Regions from separate parts of the Mesorhizobium sp. IMUNJ 23232 genome, predicted to be linked through region 4. Evidence: predicted binding sites of a transcription regulator. Region 4 holds the regulator's gene; each other region holds the start of a gene.
What was found. Region 4 encodes PhoB, which activates phosphate uptake and scavenging genes when phosphate is short. Its sites were predicted from a motif close to TGTCATNNANCTGTCAT; they were not measured.
Positions count from the first base shown of each region.

Region 1: the regulator PhoB is predicted to act here: its motif matches at 2,679-2,695, upstream of ACH196_RS06500 (RNA degradosome polyphosphate kinase).
Region 2: the regulator PhoB is predicted to act here: its motif matches at 1,922-1,938, upstream of ACH196_RS17545 (DUF2794 domain-containing protein).
Region 3: the regulator PhoB is predicted to act here: its motif matches at 2,006-2,022, upstream of pstS (phosphate ABC transporter substrate-binding protein PstS).

Region 1 covers NZ_JBIRCY010000006.1:138,751-144,133, forward strand. Annotated here, with positions in the region: gene ppx (exopolyphosphatase) at 1-407, opposite strand, end outside; gene ACH196_RS06500 (RNA degradosome polyphosphate kinase) at 407-2,614, opposite strand; gene ACH196_RS06505 (calcium-binding protein) at 3,214-4,623, shown strand; gene ACH196_RS06510 (zinc-finger domain-containing protein) at 4,817-5,062, shown strand; gene ACH196_RS06515 (FAD-dependent monooxygenase) at 5,090-5,383, shown strand, end outside.
Region 2 covers NZ_JBIRCY010000023.1:357-5,739, forward strand. Annotated here, with positions in the region: gene ACH196_RS17535 (Bax inhibitor-1/YccA family protein) at 1-687, shown strand, start outside; gene ACH196_RS17540 (GNAT family N-acetyltransferase) at 796-1,374, shown strand; gene ACH196_RS17545 (DUF2794 domain-containing protein) at 1,522-1,905, opposite strand; gene ACH196_RS17550 (DUF1223 domain-containing protein) at 2,315-3,085, opposite strand; gene ACH196_RS17555 (ceramidase domain-containing protein) at 3,200-3,904, shown strand; gene acnA (aconitate hydratase AcnA) at 3,927-5,383, opposite strand, start outside.
Region 3 covers NZ_JBIRCY010000022.1:90,893-96,275, forward strand. Annotated here, with positions in the region: gene ACH196_RS17435 (Na/Pi cotransporter family protein) at 1-702, opposite strand, end outside; gene pstS (phosphate ABC transporter substrate-binding protein PstS) at 812-1,927, opposite strand; gene ACH196_RS17445 (diguanylate cyclase domain-containing protein) at 2,196-3,347, shown strand; gene ACH196_RS17450 (hypothetical protein) at 3,352-5,340, opposite strand.
Region 4 covers NZ_JBIRCY010000001.1:77,149-82,531, reverse strand. Annotated here, with positions in the region: gene ACH196_RS00440 (UDP-glucose dehydrogenase family protein) at 1-1,078, opposite strand, end outside; gene ACH196_RS00435 (MFS transporter) at 1,281-2,522, opposite strand; gene ACH196_RS00430 (hypothetical protein) at 2,671-3,276, opposite strand; gene ACH196_RS00425 (hypothetical protein) at 3,369-3,587, opposite strand; gene phoB (phosphate regulon transcriptional regulator PhoB) at 3,734-4,423, opposite strand; gene phoU (phosphate signaling complex protein PhoU) at 4,440-5,147, opposite strand; gene pstB (phosphate ABC transporter ATP-binding protein PstB) at 5,169-5,383, opposite strand, start outside.

The DNA.
Region 1 (5,383 bases), on a different contig from region 4:
TGGAAGCCGGAAATGACGCCCAGCGCCGAATAATGCGCCTCCTCGCGGCCGGAGAGCACGCGAATCTCGGTGCCCAAAATCTGCTCGGCGCGGTGGATGAAATCGGGGCCGTTCACGGCCTCGCGCGCCGCCGCCGTGGCGATGACATAGAGTTCCTTCGCCCCCGCCTGGTCCGAAACCGCGCGGAAGCGTCCGAACTCCTCGACTGCCCGGGTGACGCCCTCGGGATCAAGCTTGCCAGTGGAGACGATGCCGCGACCCAAGCCTGCCAGCATCTTCTCGTTGAACAGCACGGTCGGAGACCGAGCGATACCCTCATAGACGACGAGGCGAATCGAATTCGAACCGATATCGATGATCGAAATCGGGCTGCGGTCCGGAAGCCGCCCCTGCGACTGTAACAGCATCAGCTAGCGGCTGCTGCGGTCTTCTTGCGGCGCTTGAACTGCGCGATCTGCTTGGGAGCGCTGCTCTTCAGCGCAACGCCGCGCCCGGACAGGCTGGGATTCGTCATGAAATATTCCTGGGCGTTGAACGGTTCTTCGCCCTCGTCCGGCACGATGCGCCGCGAGGTGCCGTCAGCCAGTACCTCAAAGCTCTGCTGGTTGTCCATTATGTTGCCCAGCATGATCTGGCCCAGCACCTGTTCATGCACAGTCGGATTGGTGATCGGCACCAGCGTCTCGACGCGGCGGTCGAGGTTGCGCGGCATCATGTCGGCCGAGCCGATATAGATGATCGCCTCGTCCGACGGCAGGCCGTGGCCGTTGCCGAAGCAGAAGATGCGGCTGTGTTCGAGGAAGCGGCCGACGATCGATTTCACGCGGATGTTGTCGGAAAGGCCGGGCACCTGCGGGCGCAGGCAGCAAATGCCGCGGATGACGAGGTCGATCTCGACGCCGTTGCGGCTGGCCTCGTAGAGCGCGTCGATTGTCGTCGGGTCGACCAGCGAGTTCATCTTCATCCAGATGCGCGCCGGGCGCCCCTCACGGGCGTGGCCGATCTCGTCGGCGATGTGCTTGAGGATGCGCGGGCGCAATGTCAGCGGCGACATGCCGATCTTCATCTCCTCGGCCGGCTCGGCATAGCCGGTGATGTAGTTGAAGATCTGGGCGACGTCGTGGGCGATGCCCGGGTCGGTCGTGAAGAACGACAGGTCCGTGTAGATGCGCGCGGTGATCGGGTGATAGTTGCCGGTGCCGAGATGCACGTAGTTGCGCAGCTTGCCGTCCTCGCGGCGCACCACCAAAGACATCTTTGCGTGGGTCTTCAGCTCGATGAAGCCGAACACCACCTGCACGCCGGCGCGCTCCAGGTCGCGCGCCCAGCGGATGTTGGCCTCCTCGTCGAAGCGTGCCTTCAGTTCCACCAATGCCGTCACCGACTTTCCCGCCTCCGCCGCATCCACCAGCGCGCGCACGATCGGGCTGTCGTTCGAGGTGCGGTAGAGCGTCTGCTTGATCGCCACGACTTCCGGGTCGGCGGCGGCCTGGCGGAGAAACTGCACAACGACGTCGAAGGATTCATAGGGGTGGTGGACGATGATGTCCTTCTCGCGGATCGCCGCGAAACAGTCGCCGCGATGGTCGCGCACGCGCTCGGGAAAGCGCGGGTTGAAGGGAACGAACTTCAGATCGTCGCGGGCGACCGCCACGATCTCGGAAATCTGGTTGAGCGCCAGCGGCCCATGGATGACGCTAATACGGCTCGACGAAACGCCGAGTTCGCCGGCAACGAAATCGCGCAGTTCGGCGGGCGTCTGGCCGTCGAACTCGATGCGGATCACCGAGCCGCGGCGGCGCCGCTTCAGCGCCGTCTCGAAGAAGCGGACCAGATCCTCCGATTCTTCCTCGACCTCGATGTCGCTGTCGCGGATCAGCCGGAACGTGCCCGAGCCTTTCAGTTCATAACCGGGGAACAGCCGGCCGATATAGATGCCTACCGCTTCCTCGATCGGGATGAAGCGCACGCCGGGCTTGCGGTCGGGCAGCCTTATGTAGCGCTTGAGCGCCACCGGCAGCCTCAGCAGCGCGTTCATCTCCTCGCCGTCCTTGCGGTGGCGCAATTTCAGCACGATCGAAAAGCCGAGATTGGGGATGAACGGAAACGGATGCGCCGGGTCGATCGACAGCGGCGTCATCACCGGAAAGATCTGCTGCTGGAAATGGTCCTCCAGCCACACCTGCTCTTCCTTGGTCAGCACGTCGGCGGTGACCGTCTCGATGCCCTTCTCCTGAAGCAAGGTCTTCAGCGCCGCAAAACTCTCCTGCTGGTCCTCCTGCAGCCGGCCGACCTCATGCAGCAACTGCTCGAGCTGCTGTTCGGGCGTGCGCCCGTCCGGGCTGCGCAACGCGATCCCCTCGCGCACTTGGCCCGCCAGCCCGGCGACGCGCACCATGAAGAACTCGTCGAGATTGGCGGCCGAGATCGACAGAAACCGCACGCGCTCCAGCAGCGGATGGTGCGGGTTCTGCGATTCCTCCAAGACCCTGCGGTTGAACTGCAGCCAGGAGAATTCGCGGTTGACGAAGCGGTCGGGATTGCCCGCCGCCATCTCCGCGGCGACCATCTCCGCCGCCGCAAATTCCGCCTGCAAGGGTCTCAGTTCATTCATGGCAGCAAAAATCCCCGGCTGTCGCCCGCACCTGACGCGGCAGTCTACCTCCTGACAGGCAAGTGTGACAGTTTGATTTCAGGGGTGAACACTCTACGCACCGTTTTGGCTGGAGCCACATCGTGGACCTTGGACACGCTGTCCACCGTGTTCAAGGCCGGCGGCCGCTACCTTATGTACAACACCGCTCGGCGCGATCACTGTTGGCAAACAGTTGCTCACATTTTCGTATTCTCATACCTCATCAATGACCCTTGGAAGCCGAATAAAACTGCTTCTGACGATCAAACGAGCGTCAAAATAAACTCAATCGATATCGGACTACAGTTGCAAAAAGGCATCGCATGGAGTCCGTAAAGGAGCACCGCGGCATAGCGGCTTGCCCTCGTCCTCTAATGCAAGTAGCAATTGCTTCGGGAACTCCTTTCGCTGAAGATTGGATCGTGGGCAGTAATCGATAGTGCATCTGTCAGCAGCCAGAGGTCGATGTATGGTATTTTTGAATGGAATTTGGTCGTGATCCGAGTGAAAACTTGAACATTCATCGGAGCGCCGTCAAATGGATAGGCATGCAACAAAATACAGTGTGAGAAAGATTCATGTCTAAATTTACCACATTAAACGCCATTGATATGACGCAGCTCGATTACGAGCACTTCACTATTGCGGATTTCAAAAGCTCGCGTCGACCATTTTTGTACTACATAGATGAAGATGACAGTCACCGTGTTTCATTTATTAATTACGAATACCGGTACGGAAATCAAGTTAAATACTTTGATGCCGCAGGTGATTTAGAGATAATTTATCAAGGTGATGTTGCAGTAGGTGCCTCCGGATATATTGGGAATTTGAGTTGGGACTTAATTACCTTTGAAAGCGAGTTCGGCGGTGAAATCATAAAGCACGAAGCGTGGGATATAAGTAATCTCGGCTGGATCGATATAAAAAACTTTAAGAATAATAACGATTCGGAAATTAGCAAAATTATATTTGCCGGAAAGGATAGCATCGTCGGATCGGTCGATGCCGATATCCTTCTTGGTTTTGGTGGAAACGACACAATAAGTGGCGGCAATAGCAACGATTTTCTGACTGGCGGTGTCGGCGCGGACTATCTCAGTGGTGGAAGCGGGTTAGACACGTCTTCATACGAACACGCCCTGACCGCCGTCAAAGTAAATCTTACCAATCCGTCACTCAATGCCGGCGAGGCGAAGGGCGATACCTTCAACTCTATCGAGAACCTTGAAGGCTCAGCTTTCAACGACACGCTCGACGGTAATGCCGGCGCTAACATCCTTTCTGGCCTGGACGGCAGTGACCTGCTTCGCGGGGCGTCCGGTAGTGACGTCTTGCAGGGTGGAAACGGCAGCGATACGCTCGGCGGCGGCGACGGCAACGACTTGCTCGCTGGCGGCGCGGGCGCGGATTACCTCAGTGGCGGCCTCGGCAACGACACAGCCTCCTATGAGGGAGCATCGGCGGGCGTGACCGTCAGCCTGGCCGATCCGCTGTCGAACACGGGAGATGCCGCCGGCGATACATTCAACTCCATCGAGAATTTGGAGGGGTCGGGGTTTGGAGACAAGTTCACCGGCAATGCTGCCACGAACGTCGTCAAGGGCGGGAACGGCGCTGACCTGATCAATGGCGGCGGCGGTTCTGATACGCTCACCGGAGGCGCGGGCAAGGACGTGTTTGTGTTTTCTACTGCCCTGGGCGCTTCCAACTTGGACACGATCACCGACTTTTCTCCGGTCGACGACACGATCCGTCTGGAGAATGCCGTTTTCGCCGCTTTGACTAACACAGGCACGCTTTCGTCGTCCTACTTCCGGGCAAACGCCACCGGCACAGCGCTGGATGCCAACGACTTCATCGTCTACGAAACTGATACGGGCAAGCTGTTCTACGACGCGGATGGCAATGGCGTAGGTGCCGCAATCCAGTTTGCTAGCCTTGCCGCGGGGCTCTCCCTCGCAAATGCCGACTTTCAGATAATTTGAGGCGACCTGCCGGAGGCTCGGTTATCGCCGGCCTCCGGAGCGGTGGCGTCGAGCCATTCGCCCTATGATCGCATTCTACCCGACAAGTTGTTGCGACCTCTCAGCGGTCGCTTAGCCTATGTTGCCAGGCAAACCCGATTGGCGAAACTCCTCCCCCCTGCTAAGAGGCAGCAAAGCGATCAGGAGACGAAAAATGGCTGGCGGCGCGATTCCCCATTTCCAGAACGACGCCGGGCATGCGGCGATCGAGATCGGCGTGAAGGAATTCATGTGCGTCGGCGCCAACCCGCCCTTCGACCATCCGCACGTGTTCCTCGACATGGGCGCCGACGACGAAAAAGTCTGCCCCTACTGCTCGACGCTTTTCCGCTACAACCATGCGCTCAAGGCGTATGAAACGCGGCCGGAAGGCTGCGCCTATATTAGCCAGGCGGCCTGAGCGACGTCCGGCGAGGCCGGACATTTCATGGAAGCCGAACGACCTTCGCGGATCATCGTCGCCGGAGCAGGCATTGCCGGGCTGACCGCCGCACTGGCCTTCGCGGCGCGCGGCTTTTCGGTCCAGGTTTTCGAGCGCTCGCCGGAACTTGGCGAGATCGGCGCCGGGCTTCAGCTTTCGCCCAACGCCACCCGCATCCTTGACCGGCTCGGCGTGCTCGCCGGCCTGGAACGCTTGGCCGTTCGCCCGCCCGCCATCGTGCTCCGCAACGCAAAGGATCTGCGGGAACTCGCCCGCGTCCCGCTTGGCGCTTCGGCCGAA
Region 2 (5,383 bases), on a different contig from region 4:
AAGGTGTACAACCTGATGGCGCTGGGCCTCGCGATTACCGGCTTCGCCGCGCTCGGCACGATGATGCTGGCTACCACCAACGACCCGTCGCTGGCCGCCGCCACGCTCGGCAACGGCAAGATGCTGACCTCGCTCGGAGTCGCGCTCTATGGCTCGCCGCTGAAGTGGGTCGTCATGCTCGCCCCGCTCGGCATGGTGTTCTTCCTGAGCGCCCGCATCCAGGCGATGAGCGTCTCCGGTGCGCAGATAGCGTTCTGGGTGTTCGCCGGCCTGATGGGCCTGTCGCTGTCGTCGATCTTCCTGGTCTACACGGCGCAGAGCATCACGCAGACCTTCTTCATCACCGCGGCCGCCTTCGGCGCGCTGTCGCTGTTCGGCTACACGACCAAGCGCGACCTGACCGGCATGGGCACGTTCCTGTTCATGGGCGTGATCGGCCTGCTCATCGCCATGGTGGTGAACATCTTCCTGGCGTCGCCCGCGCTGCAGTTCGCCATCTCGGCGATCGGCGTGCTGGTGTTCTCAGGCCTCACCGCCTACGACACGCAGAAGATCAAGGAGATGTATTGGGAAGGCGACGACACGCTGGTGGCCGGCCGCAAGGCGATCATGGGCGCGCTGACGCTCTATCTCGACTTCATCAACCTGTTCACCTTCCTGCTGTCGTTCCTCGGCAACCGCGAGTAATCGCGCCGATACGCAGTCCGGACTGGACCAAAGGGCGGCCGCTTGGCCGCCCTTTTCTTTTTGGCATCGCCGCTCTATCCGTAGGCATTTTTGGAGCGTGCCTATATCATGAGCAGTATCGTGCTGAGGGATGCGGTCGAGAACGACCTCGACCGGATCGCGGAAATTTACGCCGACGCCGTCACCATCGGTACGGCGTCCTACGAATTGGAGCCCCCGACCCGGGCCGAGATGAGCGCGCGGTTTGCGACGCTGCGAGGCGGCGGCTTTCCCTATATCGTGGCCGACACGCCGGATGGCCTTGCGGGCTACGCCTATGCCGGACCGTTCCGGCCGCGCCCGGCCTATCGTTTCATCGTCGAGGACTCGATCTACATCGCGCCTGCCGCCAAGGGGCAGGGCCTTGGCGCGAAGCTGCTGGAGGAGCTGATCGGCCGCAGCGAAGCGCTCGGCTTCCGCCAGATGATTGCGGTGATCGGCGACGGTCGACCGGAGAGCCCGTCGGTGAGGCTGCATGAGAAGCTCGGCTTCCGGCATGCCGGCAAACTTGAGGGATCAGGCTACAAGCATGGCCGCTGGCTGGACACCATCTTCATGCAGCTTACGATGAACGGCGGGACGGACCGCGCGCCGGATGCGGAGTCCTGGCCGGAGCGGCGGTTTCGGGGAGAGGCAGTAGGGCAGTAGGGCAGTAGGGCAGTAGGGCAGTAGGGCAGTAGGGCAGTAGGAGGAAACGCAGCCTTTGCGGGTCCGTCAACAGGTCGCGGATTGCTTTTTTCAGGAGCGCCAGGAGCGAGACACCCTACTGCCCTACTGCCCTACTGCCCTACTGCCCTACGCCCCGACCAGCCTGAGCTTGCTGTCGAAGACGCCGAGCACGCGCGCCAGCTCGTGGCCGCGCTTCAGAACGGCGCCGGTGGCGGCGATGACGGAAAACATGCCCTGCTTGCGGGCCAGTTTCGGATCCTTGACGATCTGGAACAGCGGCATGTCGTGGGCGCGGCGGTAGACGGAAAACACGGCGCGGTCGAGCCGATGGTCGATGGCGTAGTCCCGCCATTCGTTGGCGGCGACCATGCGACCGTAAAGCCTCAGAATCTGGTCTAGCTCGCGCCTGTCGAAGGAAACCGGGATGTCGAGCCGCTCACGCCTTGCCTCGTGGAGCGGAATCAATATTGCCGATTCGTCCCCACCCTCCCCTCCGCTGCGATCAGTCATGCGCAACTGCCTTCCTGTGACGGTTTCACGACACGAAAAACTGGCGCGTTCGCGGTCGAATTGCAAGGGCAGCGATTCGCTGGAAAGGGCCGTCCTCAGGAAATCAAATTTCATAACTATTTATTTCCGTAAGAAATGTTTGGTGAATGACCGCCACATTTCCGCCTTGTTTTATCCCCGCTGACGCCCCATTGTCCGACGAACTTACCCTCGTTGCCTGAGACGGTTCGGTCCGGCACCGGCTCGTAACCCCAAGCCCCCCGCCCACGGGCCCGCGTCGGATCGAACCAACCTCCCTTCGAAGGGAGGCGACAAGGAACGAACCCAGACGGATTGAAGCCGGTGCAGGTAATGCTGCTGCCGGCTTTTTTGCATGCGCTCCGCTAACGGCGGGAAAAATCTCCGGCCGCTACTTCGTCGAAGGTGATTCGGGGCTGCGGATGACCGTGGCGCCGAGGATCGGACCGGGCAGGCCGTCCTTGTTCACCGCCTGCAACAGCGCCACGCAACCCTCCTTCTTGGCGATTTCGCTTGCCGGCAGTTCGAAGCGGGCCGCCTCGCCATGCCACATGCCGGCCGTCTGCACCTCGCTGACGGCGTTCCAGTAGGTGATGGTGGTGCCGCTGTTTTCGCCGCGCTCGATGGTGACCGGCTTGGCGCCGTCGAAATAGACGAGCACCAGATGCGCCTTGCTGTTCGCCGGCCCCTTGCCGGTCTGGATGACGATGCTTTCGCCTTGCGCGGTCGCCTTGAGGTCGACCGACATTCCCTTGCCGGAATTCAGCAGCGTTTCCAGTGTGCCCTTGACGGCCCATTTCTTGGCGCCGTTGACATGCACACGGCCATTGATGACGGCCTGCGGCGTGTAGACGGAGCGGATTCCGAAGGCGCGGCCGTAGTCACGCTGGCGCTGGGTGTTCTCGGGCTTGGCCAGCGTGTCGCGCCAGCCGAGATAGTCCCAGTAGTCGACATGATAGGCGAGCGCCACGACCTCGCCCTTCCTGACCATCTCGCTGAACAGCGCGTCGGCCGGCGGGCAGGAGTTGCAGCCCTGGCTGGTGAACAGTTCGACCACACCGAGCGGCTTGCGCGATTCGGCGGACGTCATATCGGCTGTAAGAGCAAAACCTATCGCAACCAGCGCGAACGCCGCCAGCTTGGTCAGTTTTTCGCGCTTCATGGCGATTCCAGATGCTTTCACCGGTGGCACCGGCTTATCTTTTTGTTCATCAAACAATAGGCAGATGGCCATTTCAACGGGAAGTCACGTTGCGGTGAAAAAATAGGCGGGCGGATGGGGCCGACACTCTTCGCGCAGATCGATCTCTATTGCGAGCGCACGGGGCCGGAATTCTGGGCCGAGCCGGTCAACGCGCTGACCAATCTGGCCTTCATAGCCGCCGGCCTGTGGGGTGTTTACGAGGTCCGCCGCAACGCCGCGGGAACCTTCGCCGAAGTGCTCGCTTGGTGGGTTGTGGCGATTGGCATCGGCTCGGCGATCTTCCACACCTTTGCGACCTCGCTCACCATTTGGTTCGACATTTTGCCGATCGCCGGCTTCACGCTGGTCTACACGCTGTTCAACCTGCGCCGCTTCGCCGGAATGCCATGGAGCAAGGCGATCACCATCTTCGTGGTGTTCTACGCCGTCGTCGGCATCATCACCGCGCTTGTTCCCGCCTGGCTGCGCGAGGCTACAAACGGCTCGACCGGATACCTACCGCCCTTCCTGGCGCTGATCTTCTTCGGCATTCTGGTGGTGAGAAGCGGCAGCCCGGCCGGCTGGTACAATATCGTCGCGGCCTGCATCTTCGTCTGCTCGGTCACTTTCAGGATGATAGACCCGCTGGTCTGCGGCTCCTTCCCGCTCGGCACCCATTTCCTCTGGCACATCCTGAACGGATTGATGCTCGGCGTGCTGCTGGCGGCCGTCGCCTGGTACGGCGCGCCGGGTCAGGCAAAACAAAGGCCGCAGGCGCGACTGGCGCCCACGGCCTGATTTGCCCCGAAATCGCTGCCGATCAGGCAGCCAGGTCGCGCAGCACGTACTGCAGGATGCCGCCGTTCTTGAAGTAGTCGAGTTCGTCGACCGTATCGATGCGGCAGAGGATCGGCACCTCCTTCACCGTGCCGTCCGCCGACGTCACCTTGGCCACCATCTTCTGGCGCGGACGGATGGTCTCGAGACCGTCGATGGTCACCGTCTCGTCGCCCTTCAGTCCGAGCGAGGCCCAGGACGTGCCTTCCTCGAAGGTGAAGGGAATGACGCCCATGCCGACCAGGTTGGAGCGGTGGATGCGCTCGAACGATTGGGCGATCACGGCGCGCACGCCGAGCAAATTGGTGCCCTTGGCCGCCCAGTCGCGCGACGAGCCGTTGCCGTATTCGACCCCGGCGAAGATCACCAGCGGCACGCCCTGATCCTTGTATTCCATCGCGGCGTCGTAGATCGGCAACTCCTCCTTGGAGGGATAATGGATCGTATAGCCGCCCTCCCGCCCGTTCTCGCCCAGCATGTGGTTGCGGATGCGGATATTGGCGAAGGTGCCACGCATCATCACCTCATGGTTGCCACGGCGCGTGCCGTACTGGTTGAAGTCGGCAACGCCGACGCCATTGTCGGTGAGGTACTTGCCCGCCGGCGAGGCGGCCTTGATCGAACCGGCCGGCGAGATATGGTCGGTGGTTATCTTGTCGCCGAACAGGCCGAGGATGCGCGCGCCCTTGATGTCGCTGACCCTGCCATAGGTCTTCTTCATGTCGGCGAAGTAGGGCGGGTTCTGCACGTAGGTCGAAGAGTCGTCCCAGGCATAGGTCTGGCCTTCCGGCACTTTGACCTGCTGCCAGTTCTCATCGCCCTTGAACACGTCGGCATATTTGCGCGCAAACAGCTCGCGGGTGACGTTCTGCTCAATGAACTCGTTGATCTCGGCAGAGGTCGGCCAGATGTCCTTGAGATAGACCGGATTGCCGTTGCGGTCGTCGCCGAGCGGCTCGGTAGTGAGATCCCTGGTGACAGTGCCGGCCAGCGCATGAGCGACAACCAGCGGCGGCGAGGCGAGATAGTTTGCCTGCACGTCGGGCGAGACACGGCCTTCGAAGTTGCGGTTGCCGGAAAGCACCGCGGCGGCGATCAGGCCCTTGTCGTTGATGGTCTTGGAGATCGGCGCCGGCAGCGGGCCGGAATTGCCGATGCAGGTGGTGCAGCCGAAACCGACGAGGTTGAAACCGATCTTGTCGAGTTCCTTCTGCAGCCCGGATTTTTCCAGATACTCTGCGACGACCTGCGATCCCGGCGCCAGCGACGTCTTCACCCAAGGCTTCTGCTTCAAGCCTAGCCGGTTGGCGTTGCGGGCAAGCAGGCCGGCGCCGATCAGCACCGACGGGTTCGAGGTGTTGGTGCAGGAGGTGATCGCCGCAATGACGACGTCGCCATGGCCGATGTCGAAATCCTCGCCCTCGACGGCGTAGCGTTTGA
Region 3 (5,383 bases), on a different contig from region 4:
CGAGGTGATCGTCGTGCCGAGGTCAGCGCCGAGCGAGAAGGCGACGGCGGTCGTCCAGTCGATGACGCCGGCGGAGCCAAGCCCCATGACGATGCCGATGGTCGCGGACGAAGAGTGGATCATCGCCGTGACGCCGGCGGCGATCAGCACGCAGGTCAAAAGGTTGCCGAAGGAATCGGCCCGGAGAGTTTGCAGCAATTCCATGACCTCAGGCATGTTGCGCAGCGGGCGCAGACCTCCGGTCATCAGGTTTAGACCGTAGAAGATCAGCGCAAAACCCATGCAGGCGAGCGCAATGTTGCGTATCTTCTCGCTCTTGGCGAAGCAGTAGACCAGCGCGAAGACGCCGGCGAAGATCAGGCCGAGCGGACCGAGCGGCAGGGCGATCAGGCCGTTGCCCAGCGTCGTGCCGATATTGGCACCCATGATGACGCTGATGGCCGGCCGCAACCCCACGACGCCGGCATTGACCAGGCCGACCACCATGACGGTCATGGCCGTGGAGGACTGGATGACGCCGGTGATCAGCGTGCCCGCCAGCACGCCCTTGATCGGCGTGCCCGCCGCCTTGGCGAGGAAATTGCGCATGCTGTTGACCGACAGCGCCTGGATGCCGTTGGCCATGAATTCGAGGCCGAGCATGAAGATGCCCAGACCGCCGATGACCGGCACCAGAATGTCCTTGAAGATATCGATATCCATCATACCCACCCCTATAATGCGCTCTGAGAGCGCGGAGAATCCGTCGACGCCGGGTGTGAACCCGTTGCGCGTTGGCTGAAATCGACGCCGGGAGGTCCCCTCCCCGCCGTCAATTCGCCGCGCGCAGATCCTTGTCCCAGTACTGTTTCACCAGCTTGACGAGGCTGTCAGGCAGCGGCACGTAGCCAAGCGCGCTCGCATCGCTCGCTCCACGTTCGAAGGCCAGGCGGAAAAAGTCCTGCACATGGCCGTGGCGATCGCTCGACCGTTCGGCGACGGGCACGACGGCGAAGGTCGCGGTGCTGATCGGATACGCCGCCTCGCCGGGCTGGTCGGTGAGGGAAGCGTTGAAATGTTCGACCTTGTCCCAGGCGACGGCATTGGCGGCCGCCTGAACGCCCGCCGGGTCTGGCTTGACGAAATTCCCGGCCCTGTTCTGGATCGACGCGAAAGGCAGGCCGGACCGCTCAACCTGGCCGTATTCGGCATAGGAGATCGCACCCTTGGTCGCCTGCACCGCCGCGATCAGGTTGCGCGTGCCTTCGGCGCTCGTGCCGAGCGGCCAGGAGACCAGCGTGTCGGCGCCGTATTTGGTTTTCCAGTCGGCGTTGACCGCCGAGAGATATTCGGTGAAGACGAAGGTCGAGCCGGAGCCGTCCTGGCGATGCATCACACTGATCCTGAGATCGGGAAGGGCGAGATCCGGGTTGACCGCCTTGATCGCGAGATCGGACCAGTTCTGGATCTTGCCGAGATAGATGTCCGCCAGCAGCGGCCCGGTCAGCCTCAGGCTGCCGGCCGGAATGCCGTCGAGATTGGCGACGACGGCGATACCGCCCATGACGATCGGAAACTGCTGCCGGCCGCGTTTTTCGAGCTCCGCGGCACTGACCGGAGCGTCGGTGGCGGCAAAATCCATCTCCGGCTGGTCGAGACGCAAAACGCCGGCAAGCGAGCCGACCAGTTCGTAGTCCACCGTCCAGTCGAGCGTGAAATAGTCGCCGCCGTCGGCGCGGGCGTCCTTGTAGATTTTCGCCCATTTAGCGATCACTGGTGCTGCAAAGGTCGATCCCGCGCCGCGGACGGGCTCGGCCTCGGCGGGCGATCCAACGCAGAGTGCTGCCGCAAGAATTCCCGCCGGCAACATCGCCGAAAGCACCCGCAAAGTTCTGCCGACCAGGGAAACCACCGCTTCGGCCATGTGCCTGCTTTCTGCTTTGCGCACGCCCGCTGCCTCCGCGAGAACGGAGCCGACAGTGTCCGGCAATCCAATAGAAGTCGTATCCGGTCGTAGTGCGATTGTTTGACACGTGCATGACATCAGGCCGGCCGGCGGATCATTTCGGCCGCGCCGGCGGACGCTGTCCACCCGCGTTCACCGCGCTATCATCCTGCGGCAAAAGGGCATTTTACGGCCCGATGTAACCAAGTGTACACCTCATCCATCCTAATCTCTCTGGGACGACGGGTCGCCTTCGGGCATGGGCGAGAGCATGACGCTCGACTACAATTCTCTTTTGCTTGCTCTGGGCTTTTCCGGAGCATGTCTGGCGGTGACGCTGGTCATGAGCTGGGCTGTCGCCCGCACCGAGCTGTTCCTGCTGACCTGGGCGGTCGGCGTTTTCCTGATCGTCGTCTATGTCGTGCTCTACGCCATCTACGTCGATTACCCCGGCCCTCTGCTTGGGGCCGTGTGCTATCTCACGCTATTGACCGGCCTCTCGGCGCTGCTTGGCGCGGCCCGCCAGTTCCGCACCGGCCGTTCACCACTGAGGCCAGCGATCATCGCCAACGCCATACTGATCATCATCGCCGTGCCGCCGATCCTCATGGGTTATGACGGCCTGGGCTTCATCGCCGAAAACATCGCGGCGGCAATCCTGCTATCGGCGACTGCCCGCGAATACTGGCTCGGGCGGGCCGAGGCGCCGGGTCCCATCCTTGGCCTGTCCGCGCTTTACGCGGCCATCGCCTTCGGTTTCCTGCTCTGCGCTGGTGTTCTCATTTGGAATGGCAAGCTCGTCCTCGGGGCTGCGCCGCAGAACTGGGCCGAAGACGTTTCGCTTATCATCTCCATTGCCGGCATGACCGGCATCGGCGCCCTGTCGCTGGCGCTCAACCATTGGCGGGCGGCCGGGCGGCACCGGGCGGAAGCGCGGTCGGACGTGCTGACCGGATTGCTCAACCGCCGCGCAATTTTCGACCTGTGCAGTCCGACGCCGATGCGCCAGTTCTCGGCGGTGATCGCTTTTGACCTCGATGATTTCAAGGCGGTCAACGACAGCTATGGCCACGCCGTCGGCGACGAGGTGATCCGCGCCTTCGCCGAGGAACTGGCAGCAGCGACCGGCCGCGACGATCGCGCGGCGCGGCTAGGCGGGGAAGAGTTCGTGCTTGTTCTCGGCAGGACCTTGCCCGATCGCGCCGAACAGTTGGCCGAGCGCATCCGCGCAAGCTTTGCCGCGCGTTCGATCGGCGCGGATCAAGGGGCCTTCTCTTGCACCGTCAGCGCCGGCATCGCCTTCGGAACGGAAGCGGGCGCGAGCTTCGAAAGCGTCCTGAAGCTGGCCGACAAGGCGCTCTATTCGGCCAAGAGCAAGGGCCGCAACCAGGTCGCGACGCGGCACGTCCGGCTGGTCAAATAGGCGCCTACTCGCCCTCGTCGGATTTGTACGCGGCCCGCGCCGGCGACCCCCAAGGGGTCGTGTGGTTGTCGATGCGCATCTGGAAGACGAAGTAAGTTGGCGAGCAGAAACCGATGCCCTTGACCTTCTTCAATCCCGGCGTGTCCGACGGAAATTCCTGGCACATATAGTCTTCACGGCAAAAACTGTCGGCGGAACAGCTCGGCCGGTTGCCGCGCACGACGGCGCCGCCGAGGCACTGGTCGAAATTGTTGGTGGCGACGCAGAGGTCAAATTTCTTGCCGCCGGCGAGCCCGCAGATCTCGCGCGGCATCGGCTGGCCCTGCTTGAAGTTCGCGAAGTTGCGGTCCTTGTCGTCGCAGGCGCGGTAGGCGAGGCCGCCCGGTACGCCGATCTCCGGCGGGCGGCAGGTGTAGCCGGTGCGCGAGATATCCTTGTCGAAAGCGGCGAACTGGCTGATGAGCTTCATGCGGTCGTTGAAGGGCTGGCTCCGGTTCTCGGCGATCTCGCCCGACATGCAAGGATGGCCGGAAAACATTTTTGGCGATTTCGGCGGCAGCAGGCATTGCGCTAGCTTGAAACGACCGTTTGAAGCTCCGGCGACCGGCGTGCAGACCGTGCCGGCGCCGCAACTCCAGGTCTCGCCGAAATGCGCCGCCTCGTCCGGCATCATGCAGGGCATGGCGGCACCCGCCGGCTGGTAGGCCGGCGAGGCTTCCGCGGACCAGTTCGCCGGCGGGGCGGCGGAAAGCGGCCGGAACCGGTCCGGCTCGCGGCCTTCCGCCACTGCCGCGACATAGGCCTCGCGGCGCGGCAATTCGGCATGCAGATGTGGCGAGACGCCGACCTTGATGCGGTTCAGTGGCGAGGCCGTGCCATCGTCGAGGCCGATCACGTGGAAGCCGGCGGTCGACCCGGACTGGTGGCAGCCCTGGCAGGCGCCATTGTCCAGCCGCTCCAGCAGCGCCTCGGGCGAACGCAGCAGCTTGCCGGTCGAAAAGTCGAGGCCGGCGAAGTCGGCCGGCTCGAACAGTCCGGAAAACGGGCGATTGACGGCGCGGACGCTGCCGAAGGTCGAATAGGATACGACTTTTCGGGCAAGCAGATCATCGGGGATTTCGTAGACGCCGGTGTCGATGGCCGCGAAATTGTCGCGGACATAGGCGGCGATCTCGGCCTTCAAGGCGGCATCGCCCGCCACCCTGGCGCCATCGACGGTGTTCTCCAGAGGCACTTCGGACACGGCATCGCCCTGCATTGCGAAGATGCGCATGAGATAAGCCGCCTGCCCGCCGAACTCGGTTTCCTGGCCGGACGGGAACCGCACCACCTGGGCGTTCAGTTCGAGCTGGCGGAAAGTTAGCGCGGAACGGTCGAGCGGCCCGCCGGCGAGCCAGCCCGCATCGGCGGCTTCGTCGATGCCGGGCGTCCAGCGTCCGGCCACACCCTGGCACGATCCGTCGGCATCCGGCGCGACGTCGAAGACAGCGTTGAAATTGAACGGTAGGCGCGAGGCCAGAACCTTACCCTTGCCGTTCTTGCGAAAGGCGTAACCCAGCCGGTAAACGAAACGCACCTCGCCGCAGCCTGCGCTGCCCTTCAACGCGAGAAAGTCGCGGCGGTCGAGGCGGTTGACGACGCCGACCAGCCGGAAGGAGGCCGCGTCGGTCTTCAGCCAACGCATGTCGATGACGCGCCCGACATTGCCGTCCGTCACCTCGTAAAGCGGCCTGCCGCCAGCCTTCATCTCGGCGCGCAGCGCGGCGACGTCAGCCCCGATCGTATCGACGATCGACCGGTAGGCGGGCGCATCCCGGTAAAGGGTATCGAGATCGGTAGCGCCCTTTTTGCCGAACAGATCGCCAAAACCGTAACCCCTGTCTTCAAGCCGGGTCAGCAGCACACGGTCATCGATGAACAAGACAGGACCGGCGATGACCGGCAGGGCTGTCGCCAGGAGCAGGAGGAGGCCTGCGAGAAGACGGAACGGCATCAAGAGTCCCCCGACAAATGCTGGAGGCAAGAGTTCCCGCAAG
Region 4 (5,383 bases):
CCCCTTCCATGCCCTCCGGATCATAGGCGCGCACGCGGGCGCCGCCGTCCTGCAGCGCCTGGATCAAAGCCAGCGACGGCGCCTCGCGCATGTCGTCGGTGTTCGGCTTGAAGGTTAGCCCGAGCACCGCGACCGTCTTGCCACGCACCTCGCCGCCGCAGGCCGCCGTCACTTTGCGGGCCATCGCCCGCTTGCGCGAATCGTTGATGGCGACGGTCGCCTCGACAAGGCGCACCGGGCTGGCGGCATCCTGCGCCGCCTTGGCCAGCGCCATCGTATCCTTGGGAAAACACGAGCCGCCATAACCCGGCCCGGCATGCAGGAATTTCGAGCCGATGCGCTGGTCGAGCCCGATGCCACGCGCCACGTCCTGCACATCGGCGTCGAGCGCCTCGCAGAGGTCGGCCATCTCGTTGATGAAGGTGATCTTCATCGCCAGATAGGCATTGGCGGCGTATTTGATCAGTTCGGCGGAGCGGCGCGACGTGTACATGATCGGCGCGGCGTTGAGGTAGAGCGGCCGGTAGACCTCCGCCATGCAGGCCCGCGCCCGCTCGTCGTCCATGCCGATGACGATGCGGTCGGGCCGCTTGAAGTCAGAGATCGCCGCGCCTTCGCGCAGGAATTCTGGATTGGACACGACCGCGAAATCGGCACCCGGATTTGTCTCGCGAATGATGCGTTCCACCTCATCGCCGGTGCCGACCGGGACGGTCGACTTGGTGACGATGACGGTGAAGCCGCGCAGCGCGCCGGCGATCTGCCTCGCGGCGGCATAGACGTGGCTGAGGTCCGCATGGCCGTCACCGCGACGCGACGGCGTGCCGACCGCCATGAACACCACCTCGGCATCGGCGATGGTTTTGTTGAGATCGGTATCGAAGCTCAGCCGCCCTGCCCTGAGATTGGCCGAGACCAGGTCGCCGAGGCCCGGCTCGTAGATCGGGATTTTTCCACCGCGCAAGGCGTCGATCTTGGCCGCGTCGCTGTCGATGCAGACGACCTGGTGTCCGAAATCGGCGAAACAGGCCGCCGAGACCAGCCCGACATAGCCGGCGCCAACCATCAATACGCGCATAGTCTACCTTCTCTTGGATGAGGGCGCATTTCCCCGGAAACGCGCCCACGCGGGTCCTTTTGCGGCGGCATCCCTACGCCGGATCGACGCACCGGCCAACAGAAACATTTGCCGCGTAATTTCCCACGCAAATGCGACAGGGGGATAAACGTCCGGCCGGCCTGGTTTTGAAGGCAACGGCGAGCGCAGGGAGCTTACAGCCTCATTCCCGCCCCGCAAGGCTGCGGATGTTGCGCAGTTTCGGGAACAGCCACGCCCACAGCCCCGCGACTGCAATGGCGCCTACGCCGCCGAAAACAACAGCGGGAACCGTGCCGATGTAGGAAGCCATGTTTCCGGCGCGGAATTCGCCGAGTTCGTTGGACGCTCCGACGAAGACCATATTGACCGCGTTCACGCGACCGCGCACCTCATCCGGCGTCCACAACTGAATCAGCGTCTCGCGCACATAGACGCTGACCATGTCGGTAGCGCCGAGCATGGCGAGCGCGAAGATCGATACCCAGGTGATCGTCGAGACGCCGAATACGATGGTGAAGGCACCGAACAGCCCGACAAACACGAGCATGATGATGCCCGCACGGTCGCGCAGCGGATGGCCGGCAAGCCAGACGGCAACCAGCAGGGCGCCGATGCCCGGCGCAGCGCGCAGCATGCCGAGTCCCCACGGCCCAAGATCGAGAATATCTCGTGCATAGACCGGCAGCAGGGCGACCGCACCGGAAAGCAGCACCGCAAAGAGGTCGAGCGATATGGCGCCCAGCACGACCTTTTCGCTCCAGATGTAGCGGAACCCGGCGAACAGAGTATCCAGCGACGGGCGTTCCGCACCGGCCTGCCGGGCCGGCTTGGGAATGACGAAAATCAATATCGCGCTGGCCACCATCAGCAGCGTGGCCAAACCGTAGGCTACCTCGGCCGAAATGCCGTAGAGCAGGCCGCCGGCAACCGGCCCGACGATCGTCGCAGTCTGCCAGGCGGACGAATTCCATGCGACGGCATTGGCGAAATCCTCGGGCGGTACCAGATTGGCGACCAGCGAAGCGGCGGCCGGGCCGAAGAAGGCGCGCGCAACGCCGAACATGGCTAGCACCGCGAAAACAGGCATGACGCTGTTCAATCCACGGAGCGTAAGCAAAAGCAGCGCCAGCGCGCATGCCGCCTCAAGCATTGCCGCCAGTCCCATGACAAAACGGCGCCCGAACCGGTCAGCAATAGCGCCGGTGACAAGCACGAGCAGCAGCGATGGGATGAACTGAACGATGCCGACAAGCCCGAGATCATAAGGATCTCTCGTCAGGTCGTAGACCTGCCAGCTTACAGCCACGGAAACGATCTGGGTCGAGAACGTCGCCAGGAAACGTGCCGACCAGAAGGCGAGGAACGGGCGGTGCCGGAAGGCAGCATAGCGCTGGCTTGCGGCTGTCGCGGTTTGAGAAGACATCGGGCTCGGTATGCGAGTGAAGGAACCGCGCTGTCCTTAGCGCGGTTCGCGGCCGTTATCGCCCCTAATTCGCGGCTGGACCAAGAAGAAGGCGGGCTCCCTCCGAGATTGGCGGATCGGCGGTGCGTCCTTCGAAGCCCGCCATGTCTTACCCCTCGGCCTTGAACGTTTCCGCTTCCTTGCGGATCTTTTCCCAATCGTTGCCGTGGCGCTTCAGAAGTTCGCGCGCCTGGCGTGGCGAGAGGTCGGTCGTTTCCGCCAGATGCTTAACCTCGAGTTCCTGGCCTGCCGCCAACTGGCCTTCTTGCTTCGCTGTCTTCGCCATCGGGTCTTCCTCCGTTGGCTGGTTCAACGCGCGGGTGGCAGAAAAGTCGCACGGCAATCTTTGCCAGGTCAAGAAGGGAGTCCCAAGCGCCGGACGATCATCCCGGAACTTCTTCTCGCACATGCGAGTTTCCGCTGGAGCGAATGGAGATTTTTCGATGATCAAATGGCTTGTCCGGCTCGGTCTGGCGGTGGTGGCGACACGGCTCGCCGCAAAATACATGGCGCCCGACGCTGAAGCCGAACCCGTTCCGGCAGATGCATCTTCAGGAAAGCCAAAAAGACGGAGGACAATGAAATGACCCGCTTCGGTTTGGCCGCCGCCGCGCTGGCCGGATATGTGGCCTATCGAATTGGCCGCCGGCTGGTCGAGGAAAACAGCAGCGAAGACAAGGCTGTCGCAAGGGCTACACGACGCCGGAAGGTCCATCGCGCTCCGCCGCCGCATATCGGCGTCGATGTCAGCGCCAAGACACCTGGCCAGAGCCGGCCACATTGATCTCGCTGAGACCGCCGAGGCGGTTAGTGTTCCGTCAGCGCTTCGTTGAGCAGGTCGAGGTCGACGTAGAAATACCGCACCAGGCAGCGCTGGACCTCTTCGGCGTCGAAGCCGTGACTTCTTAGATACGAAACCGATTCCTGGATGGCGCGCCGGTCGACGAGTTTTGTCTTGCGGTCGTCCTGGGCATCCATGAGGGCGTCCATCTCGGCGATGTTCCGATTCTTGGACAGGATTTGCATATGGTTTCCCGCAGGCTTCATGCCTGCCAAAGTATCGAATTAAGGATAACAAAACGCTAATGCCGGCCGGGAGCGCGCCGCGCACTGTCGGGGAAGAAGATTGCGCGAGAATGACGCCCGCCGCGAAACCGCGACGGGATGGGCAATCATTCTTCGCTTATGGAGTAGCCGGCGCCGCGCACGGTGCGGATGACGTCAGGCAGGCGGCCGGTGTTCACCGCCTTGCGCAGCCGTCCGACATGCACGTCGACGGTGCGCTCGTCGATGTAGATCGTCTCGCCCCAGACATTGTCGAGCAGTTGCCCGCGCGAGAATACCCGGCCGGGATGCCGCATCATGAATTCCAGCAGCCGGAACTCGGTCGGCCCAAGCCTGATCTCGCTCTTCTTGCGGTAGACCCGGTGCGATTCGCGGTCGAGCACGATGTCGCCGACCTTCAGCACCGAGGACAGCACCTCCGGCTTGGCGCGCCGCAGCAGCGCTTTCACCCGCGCCACGAATTCCGGCGTCGAGAACGGTTTTACCAGATAGTCGTCGGCGCCGGTGGCCAGCCCGCGCACCCGGTCGCTCTCCTCGCCGCGCGCCGTCAGCATGATGATAGGCAGCCGCTCGGTCTCCGGCCGCATCCTGAGCCGCCGACAGAGCTCGATGCCGGAGACGGCCGGCAGCATCCAGTCGAGCACCAGCAGGTCCGGCACGTTTTCCTGGAGCCGTATCTCAGCCTCGTCGCCGCGCATGACGACCTCGACCTGATAACCTTCCGATTCCAGATTGTAGCGGAGGAGGACGCCGAGCGGTTCTTCGTCCTCGACCACCATGACCTTCGGAGCGATCATCGCACCTCGCTTGAAATTATTCGGCGAGGACGGTCGTCGCCGTCTCGTCGAGTTTCGGGCGGTTCGCCGGAAGCTGCGAGCCGGTCAGCACATAATAGGCGTTTTCCGCAATGTTGGTCACGTGGTCGCCGATGCGCTCCAGATTCTTGGCGCAGAACAGCAGATGCGTGCAGGTGGTGATGTTGCGCGGGTCTTCCATCATGTAGGTCAGCAATTCGCGGAACACCGAAGTGTATTTGAGGTCGATCTTCTCGTCTTCGGCGCGCAGCCTGTCGAGTTCGTCCGGCTTGCGTCCGGTATAGGCGGCAATCACACCGCTGATCTGGGCGAGCACCAGCGTCGCCATGTCGTCGATGCCGTGCGACAGACCGCGCGGCGTGGCGCCCTCGCCGATCGCGCCAACGCGCTTGGCTACATTCTTGGCGAGATCGCCGATGCGCTCGAGGTCGCCGGCCATGCGGATGGCGCCCAACACGGCGCGCAAATCCTGCGCCATCGGCTGGCGCTTGGCGATCAAGGTGATAGCCCGGTCATCCAGCTCGCGCTGCTTGGCGTCCATGACGGTGTCTTCGGAAATGATCCGCTGCGCCGCTGCCGTGTCGGTGTGCAGCAGCGCCCGGATCGAATCGCCGACCATCGAGCTCGACAGATCGGCCATGTCGCGGATCAACTGGTCGATCTGTTCCAGATCCTCGTCGAACGAGGCAACGGTATGTTCGCGCATTCTCGTGTTCCTTGAGCCGGATCAGCCGAAGCGGCCGGTAATATAGTCCTGCGTGCGCTTGTCGTCGGGGTTGGTGAACATCTTGTCCGTCGCCCCTTCCTCGACCAGGTAGCCCAGATGGAACATGGCGGTGCGTTGCGACACGCGCGCCGCCTGCTGCATCGAGTGCGTCACGATGACGATCGTGTAGTTGGCGCGCAATTCGTCGATCAGCTCCTCCACCTTGGCGGTGGCGA